Regions from separate parts of the Bradyrhizobium sp. 22 genome, predicted to be linked through region 2. Evidence: predicted binding sites of a transcription regulator. Region 2 holds the regulator's gene; each other region holds the start of a gene.
What was found. The regulator PhoB, encoded in region 2, activates phosphate uptake and scavenging genes when phosphate is short. The targets are predictions, from matches to a motif close to TGTCATNNANCTGTCAT.
Positions count from the first base shown of each region.

Region 1 (7,019 bases), 230 kb from region 2:
ATCCGGGTCCCGATGAAGTGCCGATCGCGATCTTGCTACGTCTGACAGCCCTCAAGGCTTCGGTGGGCATCGATCCGATCGAACGGCGACCCAGCTCGGGCGGCCACCCGGGCTGGGCCATTCCTCACGGAACGCCCCATTATAAGCCGGCGCGCTGATACAAAGGTGGGCAAAGCGAAGCGTGCCCACGACCTTGATCATGTCGGAGAAAATCCGTGGGCACGGCGCTGACGCGCCTTTGCCCACCCTACAGCACCTGTGCTCACGCCACCGCCCGTCGTCCAATGATCGCAAAGCGCAGCTTGCCCGAGATGAAATCGATCGCGGCGACCGCGACCAGGATCATCAGGATCAGGAACGACACCCTCTGCCATTCGAGCACGCGGATCTGCTCGGCGAGTTGCAGGCCGATGCCGCCGGCGCCGACGATGCCGATGATGGTCGCCGAGCGGGTGTTGGACTCGATGTAGTATAGCACCTGGCCGGCGATGACGGGCAGCACCTGCGGCATCAGGCCGAAGCGGATCTCGTGCAGGGCACTGCCGCCGGAGGCGCGGATGCCCTCGACCTGCTTCTGATCGGCGCCCTCGATCGCCTCCGAGAACAATTTGCCGAACGCACCGAAATCCGACACGGCGATCGCCAGCACCCCGGCAAACGGCCCGAGGCCCACGACATTGATCCACACCAGCGCCCAGATCAGGGTGTCGACGCCGCGGATCGAATCCAGCACGCGGCGAACCGGGAAGCGCAGGATGCTCGACGGCACCACGTTGCGCGCTGCGAGCAGGCTGACGGGAAGCGCGAACACGGCGGCCAGCGTGGTGCCGAGCAGCGCGATCGACAGCGTCTCGCCGAGCGCCTTGAGATAGACCGGCAGCGAGGAACCGGGATCCGGCGGGATCATCATCAAAGTGATCCAGCCGAGCTGACTGAGGCCGGCGAAGAAGCGCGACGGCGAGAAGTCGAGATCGACCAGGCCGTAAATCAGGATCGCGAACGCCGCGACGATCATCGCCGGCATCGCCAGCCGCGCCGAAGCGGGACGATCGAACACGTCGGGATAGCGGGCGCGAAGCTCTCGCGGATCGACCTCGTGCGGCGTCACGTCCGCGCCTCCTTGCCGAACAGGCGGCCGCGCAGCCAGCCCGTGCTGATGTCGATGAGGAAGACGGTGACGATGATGGTGAGCAGGATGGCGCTGACATCCGAGTAATAGAACTTGCGAATGGCGACGACGAGCTCCTGGCCGATGCCGCCGGCGCCGACGAACCCCATGACGGAGGCCTCGCGGACGTTGATCTCGAAACGCAGCAGCGCGTAGCTGGCATAGCCCGCCGTCACCTGCGGCACCACGGCAAAGCGCATGCACGACAGCCAGCTTGCGCCGGTCGAGCGGATGCCCTCGACCGGCTTCATGTCGGCGTTCTCGACGACCTCCGAGAACAGCTTGCCGAGCGCACCGGTTGAATGGATCGCGATCGCGAGCACGCCGGCCATCGGACCCAGCCCGAAGGCGATCACGAACACCAGCGCGAACACGATGCCCGGAACGGTGCGGGCGAATTCGAGCAGGCGCCGGACGACGAAGCGCAGCCAGGGTGCGGGCGAGGTGTTCTCGGCGGCGAGGAAGTTCAGGCCAAATGCGAGGATCGCGCCGATCAGCGTGCCGACGTAGCTGATCAGCAGGGTCTCGCCCAGCATCTTCAGCCATTTGCGCCAGCCCCAGAGCCACTCGCCGACGTCGGTCCAGACCCGCTGGCCGCTGTCGAGCGTGAAAATGCGGTCGAAATAGCTGACGAAGTTGCCGAAATAGCTGAACAGCGTGCGCAGATTCACTTCCGCGCCGACCGCGGCGAGAACCAGCGCCGCGGCGAACATCGAGGCTCCAAACAGGAGGCGCAGCCGCCTGCGTGCCACCGCCTGCCGATAGGCGGCGTTGAGCACGGCGAGCTGCTGCTCGGGAAGGATCGAAACCGCTGTTGTCATGGGCTTGAGATGAAGTCCCGTCAAAGAAAGAGCCGGGTCGATCGACCCGGCTCCAGTGGTATCGTCGCGATACTCAGGACGCCTTCTTCTTACGCAGGGCGTCGACGAACTTGATCAACTCGATCGTGCCATCCCAATCCTTGGTGGTGGCGGGATGGAAGCCCTTCTTCTGGCCGTCGGAGAGGCGATCGAACGCGGCCTTGTCCTTGGTCGGCGCGTCGAAGAACGCTTTCACAATGGCGGCCTTGGCATCTTCCGGCAGGTCGGAGTTGAAAGCATAGGGACCATTGATGATTGGCGCCGATTTGTGGATGATGCGAAAATCGTCCTTCTTCATCGCCGATCCGTCGGCATTCTTTAGCATGCCCTTGGTCAGCATCTGCGCCAGCGTGGAATCGTCGTCGCTGGTCCATTGGTTGGCGGCAACCTCGACCGTGCCTTGCGCCAGCGCCAGCATCGCGTTCTCGTGGCTGCCGGTGAAGACGACCTTGCCGAAATAGCTGTCGGCGTCATGGATACCCAACTTGTCGAGCTCGAAGCGGGGCACGTTGTTGCCAGAGGTCGAGTTCGGGTCGACCAGGCCGAGATTCTTGCCCTTGAGCTGATCGAGGGTCTTGTAGGGGCTGCTCGCCTTGACGAAGAACACCGAATAATAGCCGGTCGAGCCGTCGGCGTTGACGTCATTGGCGAAGGCCTCGGACTTGACGCCGGTCAGGCGGGCGCGAGCGAACGCGGCCGAGCCGTAGCTCGCGATGTGGATGTTGCCGGCGCGCTGGCCTTCGATCACGGCGGCGTAGTCGTTGGCAATGCGCAACGTGACCTTTACGCCCAGCTCCTTGGAGAGATAGCTCATGAACGGCGCCCAGCGCTCGGTCACGCCGGAGGCGTTCTCGGCCGGCACGACCGCGAAGGTCAGCTCGGGATATTTCGCCTTCCAATCGGCAGCCAGGGCTGAAGTCGTGAACGCGAGCGCGGCGGCGCCGGCGAGGACCAGTCTGCGAGTGATCATGTTACCCTCTTCATCGGTTGGGGTCGGTTGACGCAAAAACTTGCAAAGAAGACTTGCAGCGAAACAGGTTTCGCTCAGGCGGCCGCGGCCGTTCCGAGCGCGGGGACGCCCGCGGGCGCCGGCGCAGGCATGGCGCCCATGACATCGGCGGCTTCGAGATCGTAGAGCTCGCGCGCGACGTGATCGGTCAGCGCGGCCGGCGCGCCGTCGAACACCACGCGGCCCTGCGCCATGCCGATCAGCCGGTCGCAATAGCTGCGGGCGAGGTCGAGCGAATGCAGGTTGCAGAGCACAGTGATGCCGAAATGCTTGTTGATGCGCAAAAGCGCATCCATCACGATCTTGGTGTTGCGCGGGTCGAGCGAAGCGATCGGCTCGTCGGCGAGGATGATGTCGGGCTGCTGCACCAGGGCGCGCGCGATCGCGACGCGCTGCTGCTGACCGCCGGAGAGCTGGTCGGCGCGCTGGGCGGCGAGCGAGGCGATGTCGAACTGCTCGAGCGCGGACATCGCCAGCGCCTTGTCCTGCTCCGGCCAGATTTGCGACAGCGAGCGCCAGGCCGGCATCGTCGCAAGCCGCCCCATCAGCACGTTGGTGAGGACATCGAGCCGGCCAACCAGGTTGAACTGCTGGAAGATCATGGCCGAGCGCGCCCGCCATTGCCGCAGCTCCTTGCCGCGTAGCGCGGTGACGTCGACGCCGTCGAACAGGATGCGTCCCTCGCTCGGCGTCACCAGGCGGTTGATGCTCCGCAGCAATGTCGACTTGCCGGCGCCGGATCGCCCGATCACACCAACGAAACCGCCGGGAGAAACTTGAAACGAAGCGTCGTCCACCGCGGCTTTTGCGCCGAAGCGACACGTCAGACCATCCACCACCAGCATGCAGGGCTCCAGAGTAGCTGGAGCCAATCGCTAACGTCCATGCTTAACACTTGTGTGACACGACCGTTGCAGCGCAGCGATCCTGCACAGCTCATTCCCTGTCATCGCTACGTCATGACATTGTCATGAATCCGCTAGAAGAGGTACGCCCGCCTTCGCACTCCGGATTCGACATGGCCGCCAAAGCTCTTTCAGTTCAGCCGACCATCGATCCCTCGGCCAAGCTGCACGAGGCCCGGCTCGGCGCCTATACCGAGGTCGGCGCCCGCACCATCCTGCACGAAGTGGCGATGGGCGATTACTCCTATGTCGTGAACGATTCGCAGATCACCTACAGTACGATCGGAAAGTTCTGCTCGATCGCGGCGATGACGCGCATCAACCCCGGCAACCATCCGATGCACCGCGCGACGCAGGCTCATTTCACCTATCGTTCGAGCGCCTATTTCGCCGGCGAAAGCGACGATGCCGATTTCTTCGACTGGCGGCGCCAGCATCACGTCCATATCGGCCACGACGTCTGGATCGGCCACGGCGCGATCGTGCTGCCGGGCCGCAACATCGGCACCGGCGCGGTGATCGCGGCCGGCGCCATCGTCACCAAGGACGTGCCGGCCTACACCATCGTCGCCGGCAATCCGGCCCGAATCGTGCGGCGACGGTTCTCCGAGGAGATCGCCGGGCGTCTCGCGCGGCTTGCTTGGTGGGACTGGGATCACGACAAATTGCGCGAGGCCCTGCCCGATTTCCGCAAGCTCGGGATTGAAGATTTCCTGGCGTCATACGAAGCACGGGCGACTCTCCCTGCCAGCAAACGAAGCGCGGTCGCGTGACAGACATCTTGCTTGAAGGCGGCCGGACCCTGATCGGCACCGAACTCGTCGAAACGTCATTGGGGGTGTCCGGGCAGGACATCATTGCGATAGACGCCGCTCGCGGCCGGGCGCGGCTGGCGATCGATGCACGGGGCCTGCTGGTGCTGCCCGGCATCGTCGATCTACACGGCGATGCCTTCGAGCGGCAGATGATGCCGCGCGCCGGTGTCGACTTCCCGATCGATGTCGCGCTCGCCGACAGCGACCGCCAGGCCATCAGCAACGGCATCACCACCGTGTTTCACGCCACCACCTGCTCCTGGGAGCCGGGCCTGCGCAGCGCGGACAATGCGCGCGGACTGATGGAGGCGATCGAGCGGCAGCGTCCGCAATTCTCCGCCGACACCCGCTTCCATCTGCGGCACGAAACCTACAATCTCGAGGCCGAGGCCGAGATCGCGCAGTGGCTCATGGAAGGCCGCGTCGACCTGTTCGCCTTCAACGACCACATGGACGGCACGGTCGCCGACATGGCCAAGCCGCGCAAGCGCAACCGCATGGTGGAGCGCACCGGCTTGTCGGGCGAGGAGTTCGACCGCCTGGTCGAGCGCGTGGTCTCGCGCGCCGACGAGGTGCCGGCTTCCGTTGCGCGTCTGGCCGCCGCGGCCCGTGCGGCCGAGGTGCGGATGCTCTCGCACGATGACGCGACGCCGGCGATGCGCCGCGAGTTTCGCGAGCTCGGCGCCTTGATCGCGGAGTTTCCGATCAATGAGGAGACGGCGCAGGCGGCGGCAAGCCACGGCGATGCCATCGTCTACGGCGCGCCGAACGTCGTGCGCGGCGGCAGCCACACCGGTTGGACCAAGGCCTCCGACATGATCGCCAAGGGGCTCTGCTCGGTGCTGGCGTCGGATTACTATTATCCCGCCCAGCTGCTCGCCGCGTTCCGGCTCGCCGCCGATGGCGTGCTGCCGCTGACGGAGGCCTGGAATCTGGTCTCTGCCGGCCCTGCGCGCGCGACCGGCCTGACCGATCGCGGCGTGCTCGCGGAAGGCCGCCGCGCCGACATTCTGCTGGTCGACGACGATGTGCCGCTGCGGCCGCGGCTGATCGCGGTGATATCGGGCGGCAAGCTGGTCCATCTCACTGATGCGACGCGGCTCCTGAGTGCGGCGGCGATGCCGCGCGAAGCTGTCGCCGCGGCCTAAACCGGCTATGCTCGCGCGATGACAGGCTTTCCCCGCTACGCGATCTATTTTGCCGCAGGCAGCAACAACCCCCTCTCCCGCTTCGGCGCCGAGTTGCTCGGCTACGACGCCTATGCCGGGAACGAACTGCCGTTTCCGCGCGAGGCGCTGGAGGTCGCGCCTGACTGGCGCGATATCAGCGCCGATCCGCGCAAATACGGCTTTCATGCCACGCTGAAAGCGCCGATGGCGCTGGCATCTGGCAGGACCGAAGCCGAGCTGATGACCGCTTGCGCGACCTTCGCCGGCAAGACGCGGCCGCGTCCCGTGATCCGGCCCGTCGTCGATGCCATCAGCGGCTTCATCGCCGTCATTCCAGCCGAGCCGGTCGAGGCGCTGCAAGAGCTCGCCGCCGATTGCGTCCGGGATTTCGACGCTTTCCGTGCGGCGCTGACCGCGGAGGATCGCGCGCGGCGCAAGCCGGAGAAGCTGAGCGAACGGCAGCGCGACTATCTCGACCGCTGGGGCTACCCTTACGTGATGGAGGAATTCCGCTTCCACATGACGCTGACGGGACGGCTGGATGCCGAGCGGCGCGGCCCGATTCTTCAGATGCTGCGGACGCGGTTTGCAGCGCTGGGCATCGAGACGCTCGCGATCGATCGGATCGCGCTGTTTCGACAGGATGACGCGAAGGCGCGCTTTCGCATCATCGGCGAGTGGACGCTAGCGTATTAGGCTGCGCGTCACATTCGTCATTGCGAGCGTAGCGAAGCAATCCAGAAATGCACCCGCGGAGATAGTCTGGATTGCTTCGTTGCAAGGGCTCCTCGCAATGACGGGGAGAGACCTACTTCCCCCACCGCAAGGCCAGCGCGTCGCGCTCCTTGGCGAGCTCCAACAGCCCCGCCCGGGTCGCCGGATGCAGCGGCTGGAGCGGATGGCGCACCGCGTCCGACTTGATGACGCCGCCGGCCTGCATCATGACCTTGCAGGCGATCAGGCCGCATTGGCGGTTCTCGTAGTTGATCAACGGCAGCCAGCGTTCGTAAGCGGCCTTTGCCTTGTCGCGGTCGCCGGCGAAATAGGGATCGATGATCTGGCGGATGCCGTCGGGATAGCCGCCGCCGGTCAT
Region 1 is NZ_KI519400.1:1,542,801-1,549,819, forward strand. It holds gene phnE (phosphonate ABC transporter, permease protein PhnE) at 263-1,108, opposite strand; gene phnE (phosphonate ABC transporter, permease protein PhnE) at 1,105-1,989, opposite strand; gene phnD (phosphonate ABC transporter substrate-binding protein) at 2,063-2,998, opposite strand; gene phnC (phosphonate ABC transporter ATP-binding protein) at 3,073-3,882, opposite strand; gene K410_RS0132655 (LbetaH domain-containing protein) at 4,056-4,715, shown strand; gene K410_RS0132660 (alpha-D-ribose 1-methylphosphonate 5-triphosphate diphosphatase) at 4,712-5,905, shown strand; gene K410_RS0132665 (DUF1045 domain-containing protein) at 5,924-6,622, shown strand; gene K410_RS0132670 (dihydrodipicolinate synthase family protein) at 6,735-7,019, opposite strand, start outside.
Region 1: a site for PhoB is predicted at 3,993-4,009, ahead of phnC (phosphonate ABC transporter ATP-binding protein). Genes of this name have one in related genera too.

Region 2 (7,019 bases):
TTCGACGGCGTCCCGGTGCTGGGCGCGATCTTCGCGGGTCCCCCGTCCTATCTCAGCCTGTTCAACGCCGCGCTGATCCTCGCCATCATGGTGCTGCCCTTCATCACCTCGATCTCGGTCGACGTGTTCAAGACGGTGCCGCCGGTCCTGAAGGAAGCCGCCTACGGCGTCGGCTGCACCACCTGGGAGGTCGTCCGCAGCGTGGTGATCCCCTACACCCGCGTCGGCATCATCGGCGGCGTCATGCTGGCGCTGGGCCGCGCGCTCGGCGAGACCATGGCGGTGACCTTCATCATCGGCAATTCGTTCCGCATCTCCTCCTCGATCTTCGCGCCGGGCACGACGATCTCGGCGGCGATCGCATCCGAGTTCGCCGAGAGCGACGGCCTGCACCAGTCCGGCCTGATCCTGCTCGGCCTGCTGCTGTTCGTGCTGACGTTCTTCGTGCTCGCGGCCGCGCGGCTGATGCTGATGCGCCTGGAAACCAAGGCGGGGAAGTGAAGCCATGAATCCGATCTATGCACGCCGCCGCCGCTGGGACGTCGTCATCCGCGGCCTCTGCATCGCCGCCGCCGCCTTCGGCGTCACCTGGCTCGCGCTGATCCTGGTCACGCTGCTCTACAACGGCCTCAGCGGCCTCAACGTGCAGATCTTCACCGCGGACACGCCGCCGCCGGGCTCGACCGAGGGCGGCCTGCGCAACGCCATCGTCGGCTCGGTCATCATGACCGTGATCGGCGTCGGCATCGGCGCGCCGCTCGGCCTGTTCGCCGGCACCTATCTTGCCGAGTACGGCCGCAACGACAAGCTGACCTCGGTGATCCGCTTCATCAACGACATCCTGCTGTCGGCGCCCTCGATCATCATCGGCCTGTTCATCTACGGCGCGGTGGTGGTGCCGATGCGGGGCTTCTCGGCGATCGCGGGTGCGCTGGCGCTCGCCGTGATCGTGATCCCGGTCGTGGTGCGCACCACGGAGGACATGCTGCTGCTGGTGCCGAACCCGCTGCGCGAAGCCGCCAGCGCGCTGGGCCTGCCGCGCTCGCTGGTGATCAAGCGGATCGCCTATCGCGCCGCGCGCTCCGGCCTCATCACCGGCGTGCTGCTCGCCACGGCGCGCGTCGCCGGCGAGACCGCGCCGCTGCTGTTCACCGCGCTGTCCAACCAGTTCTTCAGCCTCGGCCTCGACAAGACGATGGCCAACCTGCCGGTCACCATCAACAACTTCGTGCAGAGCCCCTATGCCTATTGGAAGCAGCTCGCCTGGAGCGGCGCGCTGCTGATCACCCTGACCGTGCTTGCCCTGAACATTGGCGCCCGCATCCTTGGTGCCGAGAGGACTGCAAAATGAGTGAAATGTCTGTTTCCGTCAGCGCGCCGACCGTTCACCCCGGCTCGCAGCCGCTGCCCGAGGCGCCTGCCAAGGTCACCGCGCGCAACCTCAACTTCTACTACGGTGAGCACCATGCGCTGAAGAACATCAATCTGGCGCTCGGCACTAACCGCGTCACCGCCTTCATCGGCCCGTCCGGCTGCGGCAAGTCGACCCTGCTGCGCATCTTCAACCGGATGTACGACCTCTATCCGGGCCAGCGCGCCACCGGCCAGCTGCTGCTCGACCACACCAACATTCTCGACCCCAAGCTCGACCTCAACCTGCTGCGCGCCCGGGTCGGCATGGTGTTCCAGAAGCCGACCCCGTTCCCGATGACGATCTACGAGAACATCGCCTTCGGCATCCGCCTCTACGAGAAGATCTCGAAGTCCGAGATGGACGACCGCGTCGAGAAGGCGCTGCGCGGCGGCGCGCTGTGGAACGAGGTCAAGGACAAGCTCAACGCCTCCGGCCTGTCGCTCTCCGGCGGCCAGCAGCAGCGCCTCTGCATCGCCCGCACCGTCGCGGTTCGGCCCGAGGTGATCCTGTTCGACGAGCCGTGCTCGGCGCTCGACCCGATCTCGACCGCCAAGGTCGAGGAGCTGATCCAGGAGCTGTCCGAGAATTACACGATCGCGATCGTCACCCACAACATGCAGCAGGCGGCGCGCGTCTCCGACAAGACCGCCTTCATGTATCTCGGCGAGCTGATCGAGTTCGACGACACCAGCAAGATCTTCACGTCGCCGACCGACCGGCGGACGCAGGACTACATCACCGGCCGGTTCGGCTGAGGAGACGCAACATGGGTACTGAACATACCGCAAAGGCCTTCGACACCGACCTCCAGGAGCTCACGCGCCTGGTCGCCGAGATGGGCGGCATCGCCGAGCGCATGATCGTCGATTCCGTCGATGCGCTGATCCGCCGCGACGTCGCGCTCGGCCAGCGCGTCGTCGCCATCGACGCCGATCTCGACGCGCTGCAGAAGCGCATCGAGGAACGCGCCGTGCTCACCATCGCCCGCCGCCAGCCGATGGCGGTGGACCTGCGCGAGATCGTCGGCGCCATGCGCGTTGCGACCGACCTCGAGCGCATCGGCGACCTCGCCAAGAACATGGGCAAGCGCGTCGCCGCGCTGGAGACCGACTTCCATCCGCTCAAGCTGTTCCGCGGCCTGGAGCACATGACCGACCTGGTGCAGCAGCAGGTCAAGAGCGTGCTCGATGCCTATGCCGCGCACGATCTGCCGGCGGCGATGGCGGTGTGGAAGGGCGACGAGGAGGTCGACGCGATCTGCACCTCGCTGTTCCGCGAGCTCCTGACCTACATGATGGAGGATCCGCGCAACATCTCGTTCTGCATCCACTTGATGTTCTGCGCCAAGAACATCGAGCGCATCGGCGACCACGCCACCAACATCGCCGAGACCGTGTTCTACATGATCGAGGGCCAGGCGATCACCGACAAGCGGCCGAAGGGCGACATGACCAATTTCGCCACGACGATCCCGAATACCTGAAGACCTCAAGGAGCGACGACAACATGGGCGCACGCATTATGGTGGTTGAGGACGAGGAAGCTCTCACTGAGCTTCTGCGTTACAACCTCGAAGGCGACGGCTATGACGTCGAGACGGTGATGCGCGGCGACGACGCCGACACCCGCCTCAAGGAACACATTCCCGATCTGATCGTGCTCGACTGGATGCTGCCGGGCCTCTCCGGCATCGAGCTGTGCCGGCGCCTCCGCACCCGGCCCGAGACCAAGCAGCTGCCGATCATCATGCTGACCGCGCGCGGCGAGGAGAGCGAGCGCGTGCGCGGCCTTGCGACCGGCGCCGACGATTACATCGTCAAGCCGTTCTCTGTGCCGGAGCTGCTCGCGCGCGTGAAAGGCCTGCTCAGGCGCGCCAGTCCGGAGCGGCTCGCGACCGTGCTGGCCTATGGCGACATCGAGCTCGATCGCGACAAGCGCCGCGTCGCGCGCTCCGGCCGCCCGATCGATCTCGGCCCGACCGAATATCGCCTGCTGGAGTTTTTCCTGGAGCATCCCGGCCGCGTGTTCTCGCGCGAGCAGCTGCTCGACAGCGTCTGGGGCCGCGACATCTACATCGACGAGCGCACCGTCGACGTCCATATCGGCCGCCTGCGCAAGCTGCTTAATCTCGGCCGCGAGCAGGATCCGATCCGCACCGTCCGCGGCGCCGGCTACGCGCTGGACGATCGCTTCGCCAAGGCGGAGCAGACGTAAAGCTCCAGCGAGAGCTGGTTTGGCGAGCTCGGCCGTCATCCCGGGGCGCGCGCAGCGCGAGCCCGGGACCCATAATCATAGGACGTGGTTTGGCGAAGACTCGAAGTCACCATCTCGCGCAACAATTGCGCCCTGTGGTTATGGATCCCCGCGTTCGCGGGGATGACACCGAGTTGGTTGAGGCGCCGTCGTGTGACGGCTGCCGTCTTTACGATCAGCTAAATCTCGCTCAGCGCGTCGGCTTCGGTGCCGCGCGGCGGCGATCCGCCGCCGGCTGATACGCCACGCGCGAGTGCTGGGCGCAATAGGGCAGGCCGGACAGCGCCTTGCCGCCGCAGAAGAAGAAATCCGGGCTCGAGGGATCGCCGACCGGCCAGTGGCAGGTCGCCTCGTTCAATTCGAGCAGCGACAGCCGCTGGCTCATCGGCACCACGTTGTCGTAGGTGACGGGTTCGGCCTCGACCTCGACCTCGAAGGCCTGCGCCAGCGCGGTGTTGCCGCGCGCGATCGGGCGGCTCACCCGCATCATGTGCTGGGCGGGACGCGCCTTGCGCGGCCGGGGCGCGGCCGACGAAGGGCTCTTGGCGCGGCCGGACAGGCCGAGCCTGTGCACTTTGCCGATCACGGCATTGCGGGTCACATTGCCGAGCTCTGCTGCGATCTGGCTGGCCGACAATCCGGCCTCCCAGAGCTTTTTCAGCTGCTCGACGCGATCGTCGGACCAGGTCAAAACCGTCATTGCACCCTTTCCCTCGCCGCGCGGTTGCCATCCTGGCGGTCCGTGCGGCGAATGCCTAAGCCTCGAAAAACCCGTGCCGCTCGAATCCCTTAGGGCTCGCCGGGCGCGCAACTGACGCCCGAACGTTTACGCCGGTACATGAGGACTCTTGGGATCAGAACTGCCGCACGAGATGTCGTATCTGACAAGCCAAACGCTACAATATGGCGTGACTCGCGCGCAAGAGTCCGCCGACTCGCTTCCACATGTTCCGTGGTGAAAAACCCGCAAAATCGCCACCGCAAGACTACGGAATCACCGTTTCACCACCGTTTCCTGGGGCTTTCGGGCGGCATTGACACCCGTTTCACCAGGCCTAAGATAGTTGTGCGTGCCGCCCTTAAAAGGCGGCACGTTTCGTTTTCCGGGCCGGTGGATGGTGCGTTGCGCAATGCACGCCTCACACCGTCCGCAACATCATGTGGCCGTCATGACTAACAGCGCAGCCCCGCATTTGCTCCCCGTTTTCGCCAGGGCCAACCTCGGTTTCGAGCGCGGCGAAGGCTGCTGGCTGATCGCGACCAATGGCGATCGCTATCTCGATTTCACCTCGGGCGTCGCCGTCAATGCGCTCGGCCATTGCCACCCGCATTTGATCGAGGCGTTGCAGGAGCAGGCGACGAAGCTGTGGCACATGTCGAACCTGTTCCAGAGCCCGGACGGCGAGAAGCTCGCCGCGCGCCTGTGCCACGAGAGTTTTGCCGACCTGGTGTTCTTCTGCAATTCCGGCGCCGAGGCGCTGGAGGGCGTGATCAAGCTGGTGCGCCATCATCACTTCTCCAAGGGGCACCCGGAGCGTTACCGCATCATCACGTTCGAAGGCGCCTTCCACGGCCGCACGCTGGCGACGCTCGCTGCGACCGGATCGGCAAAATATCTCGAAGGGTTCGGTCCGCCGATGGATGGCTTCGACCAGGTGCCGCATGGCGACCTCGAAGCCGTCAAGAAGGCGATCGGCCCCGACACCGCCGGTATCCTGATCGAGCCGATCCAGGGCGAGGGCGGCGTGCGTTCGGCACCGCCCGCTTTCCTCAAGGCGTTGCGCCAGCTTTGCGACGAGAAGGGCCTGCTGCTCGCCTTCGACGAGGTGCAGACCGGCATGGGCCGTGCCGGCGATCTGTTCGCGTATCGGCGCACCGGCGTCACGCCCGACGTGATGTCGCTGGCGAAGGCGCTCGGCGGCGGCTTCCCGATCGGCGCCGTGCTGGCGACCGCGGACGCGGCGGCCGGCATGGGGCCCGGCTCGCACGGCTCGACCTTCGGCGGCAATCCGCTGGCGATCTCCGCAGCCAACGCCGTGCTCGACGTCATGCTCAAGCCCGGCTTCTTCGACCACGTGCAGAAGATGTCGCTGCTGCTCAAGCAGAAGCTCGCCTCCGTGATCGACCGTCACCCCGACATCGTCAGCGAGGTGCGCGGCGAGGGCCTCCTGATCGGCATCAAGGCCGTCGTGCCCTCGGGTGACCTGGTCGCCACCTTGCGCGACGAAAAGCTCCTGACCGTCGGGGCCGGCGACAATGTCGTGCGCTTCCTGCCGCCCTTGATCGTCACCGAAGCCGAGATCGAGGACAGCGTCGGACGGCTGGAGCGTGCCTGCGCCGCATTGTCGGCCGGCCAGAGCAAGCGGGCGGCAAGCTGATGAGCAAGTCGCCGACCAAGACGCCGAAGCACTTCCTCGACATCAACGAGCTCCCGCTGTCGGAGCTCAAGCGCATGCTCGCCGCGTCGAGCGCGATGAAGGCGAAGCAGAAGGCGCATCAGCCGGTCCGGCCGCTCGAGGGCAAGACGCTGGCGATGATCTTCGAGCGACCCTCGACGCGGACCCGGGTGTCGTTCGACGTCGGCATGCGCCAGCTCGGCGGCGAGGCGATCATGCTCACCGGTGCCGAGATGCAGCTCGGCCGCGGCGAGACCATCGCCGACACCGCGCGCGTGCTGTCGCGCTATGTCGACGCCATCATGATCCGCATCCTCAATCACGATGCGTTGCTGGAGCTTGCGGCCAACGCCACCGTGCCCGTCATCAACGGCCTGACGCGGCGCTCGCATCCCTGCCAGGTGATGGCCGACCTCATGACCTTTGAGGAGCATCGCGGCCCGATCGAGGGCAAGACGGTGGCCTGGACCGGTGACGACAACAACGTTCTGGCGTCCTGGGCGCACGCCGCCGAGCGCTTCAAGTTCCAGCTCAACGTCGCCACCCCTCCGGAGCTCGCGCCGAAAAAGGCGATGCGCGACTGGATCAAGGCGACCGGCGCGCCGATCGTGCTCGGCACCGATCCGGAAGCCGCCGTGCGCGGCGCCGATTGCGTCGTCACCGACACCTGGGTGTCGATGGGCGACAAGGAAGGCGAGCATCGCCACAACGTGCTCAAGCCCTACCAGGTCAACGGCAAGCTGATGTCGCTCGCCAAGCGAGACGCGCTGTTCATGCATTGCCTGCCCGCCCATCGCGGCGAGGAGGTCACCGACGAGGTGATCGACGGCCCGCAATCGGTCGTGTTCGACGAGGCCGAAAACCGCCTGCACGCGCAGAAGGGCATCTTGGCCTGGTGCTTCGACGCGGTGAAGTAGCCCGGGCGAAAAAGCAGTGGCTGCGGTGGCCGCCGCATC
Region 2 is NZ_KI519400.1:1,767,863-1,774,881, reverse strand. It holds gene pstC (phosphate ABC transporter permease subunit PstC) at 1-501, shown strand, start outside; gene pstA (phosphate ABC transporter permease PstA) at 506-1,351, shown strand; gene pstB (phosphate ABC transporter ATP-binding protein PstB) at 1,348-2,169, shown strand; gene phoU (phosphate signaling complex protein PhoU) at 2,181-2,897, shown strand; gene phoB (phosphate regulon transcriptional regulator PhoB) at 2,921-3,628, shown strand; gene K410_RS0133795 (GcrA family cell cycle regulator) at 3,858-4,367, opposite strand; gene K410_RS0133790 (aspartate aminotransferase family protein) at 4,837-6,045, shown strand; gene argF (ornithine carbamoyltransferase) at 6,045-6,980, shown strand.

Region 3 (7,019 bases), on a different contig from region 2:
AACGACGATGCTCTGGGTTCCCAGGCTGACCTGGATCGAGCCGAGATCCTGGTGGAAATTGTCGACGAACTTGCCGTAGGCGGACAGGTCGAGGATCTTCTGATCGATGATGAAGTAGCGGCCGATCTCGGCCCCGATCATGACGCGTGCGCGCGCGAGCGCCGTCGAGCCGACGTTGAGCGGATCGAGACCGCCGGTCTCCTGGAACGCCGCGCTGGTGGCGCGCACATATTCCAGCGCCCCCTTTGGCACGACACGCATCTGGTCTTGGGTCCAGTAATAGCTGATCTCGGTCAGCGCGCCGTCGATCGCGGCGCTATAACCCGCGGTGGCAAAGCCGAGACCCGTGTCGCGGCTGGAGCGGACCTTGCCGAAGCCGTGCACCACGGCGAAGGCCCAGGTCCATGGGCCCTTGTCGACCGAGCCGCTGAAACCGATTTGCGTCAGGTCGAGCGTTGCCGACTGCAGCGCCAGTGGCACGTCGACGTCGGTGTGGCTCTGGTCGACGGAGAAGCCGAGATTGACACCCGGCGCAACGCGCGCGCCAAAGCCGGCGACGCCGCCAACCGTCTTGCGCTTGTCGCCGACGAAGTCGCCCTGCGCGTCGGTGCGCACCGAGATGCCGTAGCCCTCGACCCAGGTGCGGTAGCGCGGATCTTCCGCAGCTGCCGATGCGCCGCCGCCGCCGGGATTGGTCCGCAACGCCCGGTCGAAACCGCCCGAGGCCTGGTTGCCGAGCCGCTCGAGGAAGCTGGAGCCGAGATTGAGCGCACCGTTGCGGACCGACTGGTCGTAATTGGTCGATGTCGGCGTCGGGATCGGGGTCGGTGACGGCGTGGGCGTCGGTGTCGGGGTTGGCGTTGGGCTTTGCGCCAGGACCGGCGATATGGCCGACATCATCACGACGATCGCAAACACCACGATTGCGGCCGCGACCCTGCCGACGCGGCCCCGCCCGATCGTCCGACGTGTCCCGGAGGGCTGCGATGTGCAGCACATGACGACAAATCCCGAAAGCCAAAGGCGGCGCGCAAAATGCAACACGCGCGGCGCACGCAAGCCGCGATTTGGGCCGAACTGCTCCGGAGGGTCAACCGCTTAGCATGCCGGCACGCAGGCTATTGCCTCGATTGTGGTTCCGCAGCCACAGGTCGGAAATTGCAGATCGGCCCGGCCTGCCCGCCCTTGAAATTCGCGCTCTGCTTGCTAACGCGCGATTTTCGTGTTGCAATATCGGACACAATCGGAATTGGCCGCTCGACTGTGCGTTTCGCGACATTGCGCCTCAAGACTCGAACAGACTTCGGAAGCCCGTTTGTGGCGTGGCACGCGAAAAGCGGCCGCGTCTTTTTTGTATCTAGTGGAGGAGACTAGCGATGCCGCAAAAGGGCACCGTCAAATGGTTCAACCCGACCAAGGGCTATGGGTTCATCAAGCCGAACGGTGGCGACAAGGATGTGTTCGTTCACATCTCCGCCGTCGAGCGCGCCGGACTCTCGACCCTCAACGAAAACCAAGTGGTTGAATACGACCTCGTGGAGAACCGCGGCAAAGCATCCGCGGAGAACCTCAAGGTCTCCTGATGTCTCTCGGCGTGGAGCGCGAGAGACCATGACGTGGCCCCCCGGCTCTGCCGGGGGATTTTGTTTGGGGCGCGCGCAGCGAGAAGTCGCTTCAGCTCACCACCGGCGCGACCAGGAAATTCTCCGACGGCCCGCTTCCATCCGTCCTGCACACATCGCCCTCGATCCGGACCTTGCCGGTCGCGAGCAGCCGCAGCGCTTCGGGATAGATGCGGTGCTCGACCTCGAGGATGCGCTCCGACAGCGTATCCCCGGTATCGTGATCGCTGACAGGCACCGCGCCCTGCATCACGATCGGACCGGCATCGGTCTCGGGGATCACGAAGTGCACGGTCGCGCCCGACAGCTTGACGCCGGCGCGCAAGGCCTGGCCGTGCGGATCGAGGCCGGGGAAGGACGGCAGCAGCGAGGGATGGATGTTCAGCATCCGCCCGTACCAGGCTTTGGTGAACTCGGCCGTGAACAGGCGCATGAAGCCGCCCAGGCAAATCAGCTCGATGCCGTGCTGATCGAGCGCGGCCTGCAGCACCTTCTCGAAGCCGGCGCGGTCCTTGCCGAACGGCTTGCTCTCGATCACCAGCGTCTTAACGCCGGCCGCCTTGGCCCGCTCCAGCCCGGGCGCATCGGCCTTGTTGGAAATGACGAGCGAGATCTCCGCCGGGAAATCCGCCGAGCTTGCTGCCCTGATCAGCGCGGCCATGTTGGAGCCGCGGCCGGAGATCAGGATGGCGACGCGGCGCTTCATCACAGCGCCAGATCGAGATGGCCGTTATAGACGACGCGGTGCTCGCCCTCGGCCGGGATCACGGTGCCGAGCTGCGCCACAGTCTCGCCGGCGTCGGTGAAGACCTCGATCACCTGGTCGACCTTGTCGGGCTCGACGATCGCGATCATGCCGATGCCGCAATTGAAGGTTCGCAGCATTTCCAGCTCGGCAATGCCGGCCTGCGCCGCCAGCCATTTGAACACCGGCAGCACCGGCAGGCGCGCGAGGTCGATGCCGACGCCGAGGTGCGGCGGCAGCACGCGCGGAATGTTGTCGGTGAAGCCGCCGCCGGTGATGTGGGCGAGCCCCTTCACCGCGCCGGTCTCGCGGATCGCGCGCAGGCAGGACTTGACGTAGAGCCGGGTCGGCGTCAGCAGCGCGCCGCCGAGCGTCATCACGGGTGCGAACGGCGCCTGCGCCGCGAAGCCCAGGCCGGATTGTTCCACGATCTTGCGCACCAGCGAAAAGCCGTTGGAATGCACGCCCGACGAGGCAAGGCCGATCACGGCGTCGCCCGCCGCGATGTCCTTGCGCGGCAGCAGCGTGCCCCGCTCCGCAGCGCCGACGGCAAAGCCGCCGAGATCGTAATCGCCGTCCTTGTACAGACCCGGCATCTCGGCGGTCTCGCCCCCGATCAGGGCGCAGCCGGATTCGCGGCAGCCTTCCGCGACGCCCGCGACGATCGAAGCCGTGGCCTCCGGGTCGAGCTTGCCGCAGGCGAAATAATCCAGGAAGAACAGCGGTTCGGCGCCCTGCACCACGAGATCGTTGACGCTCATGGCGACGAGGTCGATGCCGATCCCGCCGTGCAGCCCGGTCTCGATCGCGATCTTGACCTTGGTGCCGACGCCATCGGTCGCAGCCACGAGGACGGGGTCCTTGAAACCGGCCGCCTTGAGGTCGAACAGGCCGCCGAAGCCGCCGATCTCGGCATCGGCCCCCGGCCGCGCCGTGGCGCGCACCATCGGCTTGATCAGATCGACCAGGCGGTTGCCCGCATCGATATCGACGCCTGAATCGGCGTAAGTGAGGCCGTTTTTGCGGTCGGTCATGCCCGATGTCCAGTGGGGTTGCGGCTGGTTACGTCGAATTCCGGGGACACGCAATGGCTCGCATGGCGCACCGCCATATACTATGTAGAGATATCAACCGGTTCAGCCTCCCGAGGGGCCGGATTTCGAGGTAGACCGGGTGCCGGGAAGCGCTTTCGTGAGTATTCCGAACATCATTACGCTGGGCCGCATCATGCTGGTCCCGATCATCGTCTGGGCCATCGTGTCGAGCCAAATGGAGGTCGCGTTCGCCGTCTTCCTGATCGCCGGTATCAGCGACGCCGTGGACGGCTTCCTGGCCAAGCGTTTCAACATGACGAGCGAGCTTGGGGCCCTGCTCGACCCGCTCGCGGACAAGGCCCTGCTGGTCTCGATCTACATGGCGCTGGGGATCTGGGGTGCGATTCCGCGCTGGATCGTGATCCTGGTGGTCTCTCGCGACATCATGATCGTCGCCGCCGTGATCATATCCTGGCTGTTTGACCGGCCTGTCGAGATGAAGCCGTCGAAAGTGTCCAAGCTCAACACCGTTGCCCAAGTGGCGTTCGCCGCCCTGGTGCTGGCGGCACTTGCCTTCGGCTTCAAGCCGGCTCCTTATGATATCATCCTGATGGGCCTCGTCACGGTCTTCACGCTCTCGTCGGTGTCGCTCTATCTCGTCGGGTGGCTGCGGCACATGAGCACGATCGAGGCCAAGTGAGAGCGGACGACAAGTGAGAGCGGACCAGGTGAAAGCGGAAGCAGCCCCGCAAAAGGCCAATTCCGCTCCATCAAATCGCATTCTCTTCAAACGGGCCGGCGCGCCGGCATGGAGCAAAGCAAGCGTGGCAGGCCGCGTCCATCCCCGACAATTGGCGTTTACGCTTCCGCATGCGGAGAGCGTCAGCCGGGACAATTTCCTCGAGGGTCCCGCCAACGCGGCCGGCTTGGCCCTGATCGACAGCTGGCCGGAATGGCCGAACCGGATCATGTGGCTCGCCGGCCCCGAAGGCAGCGGCAAGAGCCACCTCGCCGCGATCTGGGCCGACATTTCAGGCGCCCGCTCGGCTGCCGCCAACGTCCTGACGGCCGCCGGCGTTCCGGGCGCGCTCGCCACCGGCGCCCTGGTGGTCGAGGATCTCCGGGCGGGAGATTTCGACGAACGCGCCCTCTTCCACCTGATGAACCTTGCCCGCGAGGACGGCGCCTACGTGCTCTTCACCGGGCGCGAGGTGCCGGCCGCGCTCGAGATCGAGCTTCGCGACCTGCGCTCGCGCCTGCGCGCCGTGCCTGTTGTCACGCTGCTGCCCCCGGACGACCAGCTCTTCCGCGGCCTGATCTTGAAATTCTGTGCCGACCGCCAGCTCAATGTGGACGAGAGCGTGGTCGGCTATCTCGCCACCCGCCTGGAGCGGTCCTCGGCCGCCGCCCGCCAAGCCGTGGAACTGCTCGACAGCGAGGCCCTCCGGCTCGGCCGCCCCGTGACCAGGGCACTGGCCGCCGAGCTGCTGCGGGACGCCTGACCCGCTCGCCCGGGAGCCGCGGAGCCCGCTTGACGCAGCGAAGCGGCGGAACATCAATGTCATCGAAACGTCATCGCTGTAACACATGCTCCCGCGGGTTTTGCGCATAGATCGCAAAGTGAGGCGAGACAGGATGGACCGACTTCTGATGGATTCTGCGCAAGCTGTTGAAATAAAAGAGAAAGTTCAGGAAGCCGAGGGCCTGCCGGCGATCGCGGCCAGCCCCGAACGATTCATCAATCGCGAACTCTCCTGGCTGCATTTCAACCGCCGCGTCCTGGAGGAATCCGTCAATGCCAGCCACCCCGTGCTGGAGCGGGTGCGATTCCTGTCGATTTCGGCGAATAACCTCGACGAATTCTTCATGGTCCGCGTCGCCGGCATCAAGGCCCAGGTGCGCGAGGGCATTGCCGAACGCAGCCCCGACGGCCTGACGCCGTCCGAGCAGCTCGCGCTGATCAACCGCACCGTGTCCGAGCTTGCCTCCGACCAGCAGGCGATCTGGCGCGACCTGCGCAGCACGCTGGCCGATGTCGGCATCGTGCTGGTCGACGGCAAGGATGTCAGCAAGGCGGAACGGACCTGGATCGAGGACTATTTCCTCAACAACGTGTTCCCGCTGCTGACGCCGCTGGCGATCGACCCTGCGCATCCCTTCCCGTTCATCCCGAGCCTCGGCTTCACCATCGCGCTCCAGCTCACGCGCGCCGCCGACGGCAAGCAGATGAACGCGCTGATCCGCATGCCCGGCAAGATCGACCGCTTCATCCGCCTGCCGGCCGACGGCAAAATCGTTCGCCTGATCTCGCTCGAGCAGGCAACCGCCCTGTTCATCAACCGCCTGTTCCCCGGCTACAACCTGCACGGCCAGGGCGCCTTCCGGATCATCCGCGACTCCGAGCTCGAAATCGAGGAAGAGGCGGAAGACCTCGTCCGCCTGTTCGAGACGGCGCTCAAGCGCCGCCGCCGCGGGTCGGTGATCCGGCTCGAGATCGACGCCAAGATGCCGGAGCAGTTGCGCAGCTTCGTTCAGCACGCACTCTCGGCCGCCGACGACGAGGTCTTCCTGGTCGACGGCGTGCAGGCGATGAACGAGCTCTCGCAGCTCACCCGCCTCGATCGCCCCGATCTCGAATTCACCCCTTACGTGCCGCGCCACCCCGAGCGTGTGCGCGAGCACGGCGGCGACATCTTTGCCGCGATCCGGCAAAAGGACCTCGTCGTCCATCACCCCTACGAATCCTTCGACGTCGTGGTGCAGTTCCTGCAGCAGGCCGCACGCGACCCCGACGTCGTCGCGATCAAGCAGACGCTCTACCGCACCTCCAACAACTCGCCGATCGTGCGCACGCTCGCCGAAGCCGCCGAGGCCGGCAAGTCCGTCACGGCGCTGATTGAGCTGAAGGCGCGCTTCGACGAGGAGGCCAACATCCGCTGGGCCCGCGACCTCGAACGCGCCGGCGTGCAGGTCGTCTACGGCTTCCTCGAGCTGAAGACGCACGCGAAGCTCTCGATGGTGGTGCGCCGCGAGGGCGGCAGCCTCACCACCTATGTTCATACCGGCACCGGCAATTATCACCCGGTCACCGCGCGCATCTACACCGACCTCTCCTACTTCACCTCGGATCCGACCATCGGCCGCGATGCCGCGCGCGTGTTCAACTTCATCACCGGCTACGCCGCGCCGAGCGATCTGGAAAAGATGGCGGTGTCGCCGCTCACCCTGCGCAAGCGCATCATCGAGCACATCCAGGGCGAGACCGCGCATGCGCGGCACGGCCGGCACGGCGCGGTCTGGATGAAGATGAATGCGCTGGTCGACCCCGACATCATCGACGCGCTCTACGAGGCCTCGCAGGCGGGCGTGCAGGTCGAGCTCGTGGTGCGCGGCATCTGTTGCCTGCGCCCCGGCATTCCCGGCCTGTCCGAGAATATCCGCGTCAAGTCGATCATCGGCCGCTTCCTGGAACACGGCCGAATCTACTGCTTCGGCATGGGCCAGGGCCTGCCGAGCGCCAAAGCGGCTGTGTATATCTCCTCCGCCGACATGATGCCGCGCAACCTCGACCGCCGCGTCGAGGTGCTGTGCCCGCTGCAAAATCCGACGGTTCATCAG
Region 3 is NZ_KI519399.1:4,230,938-4,237,956, forward strand. It holds gene K410_RS0121590 (autotransporter outer membrane beta-barrel domain-containing protein) at 1-999, opposite strand, end outside; gene K410_RS0121595 (cold-shock protein) at 1,377-1,583, shown strand; gene purN (phosphoribosylglycinamide formyltransferase) at 1,675-2,328, opposite strand; gene purM (phosphoribosylformylglycinamidine cyclo-ligase) at 2,328-3,401, opposite strand; gene K410_RS0121610 (CDP-alcohol phosphatidyltransferase family protein) at 3,559-4,101, shown strand; gene K410_RS0121615 (P-loop NTPase family protein) at 4,226-4,903, shown strand; gene K410_RS0121620 (RNA degradosome polyphosphate kinase) at 5,052-7,019, shown strand, end outside.
Region 3: a site for PhoB is predicted at 4,961-4,977, ahead of K410_RS0121620 (RNA degradosome polyphosphate kinase). Genes of this name have one in related genera too.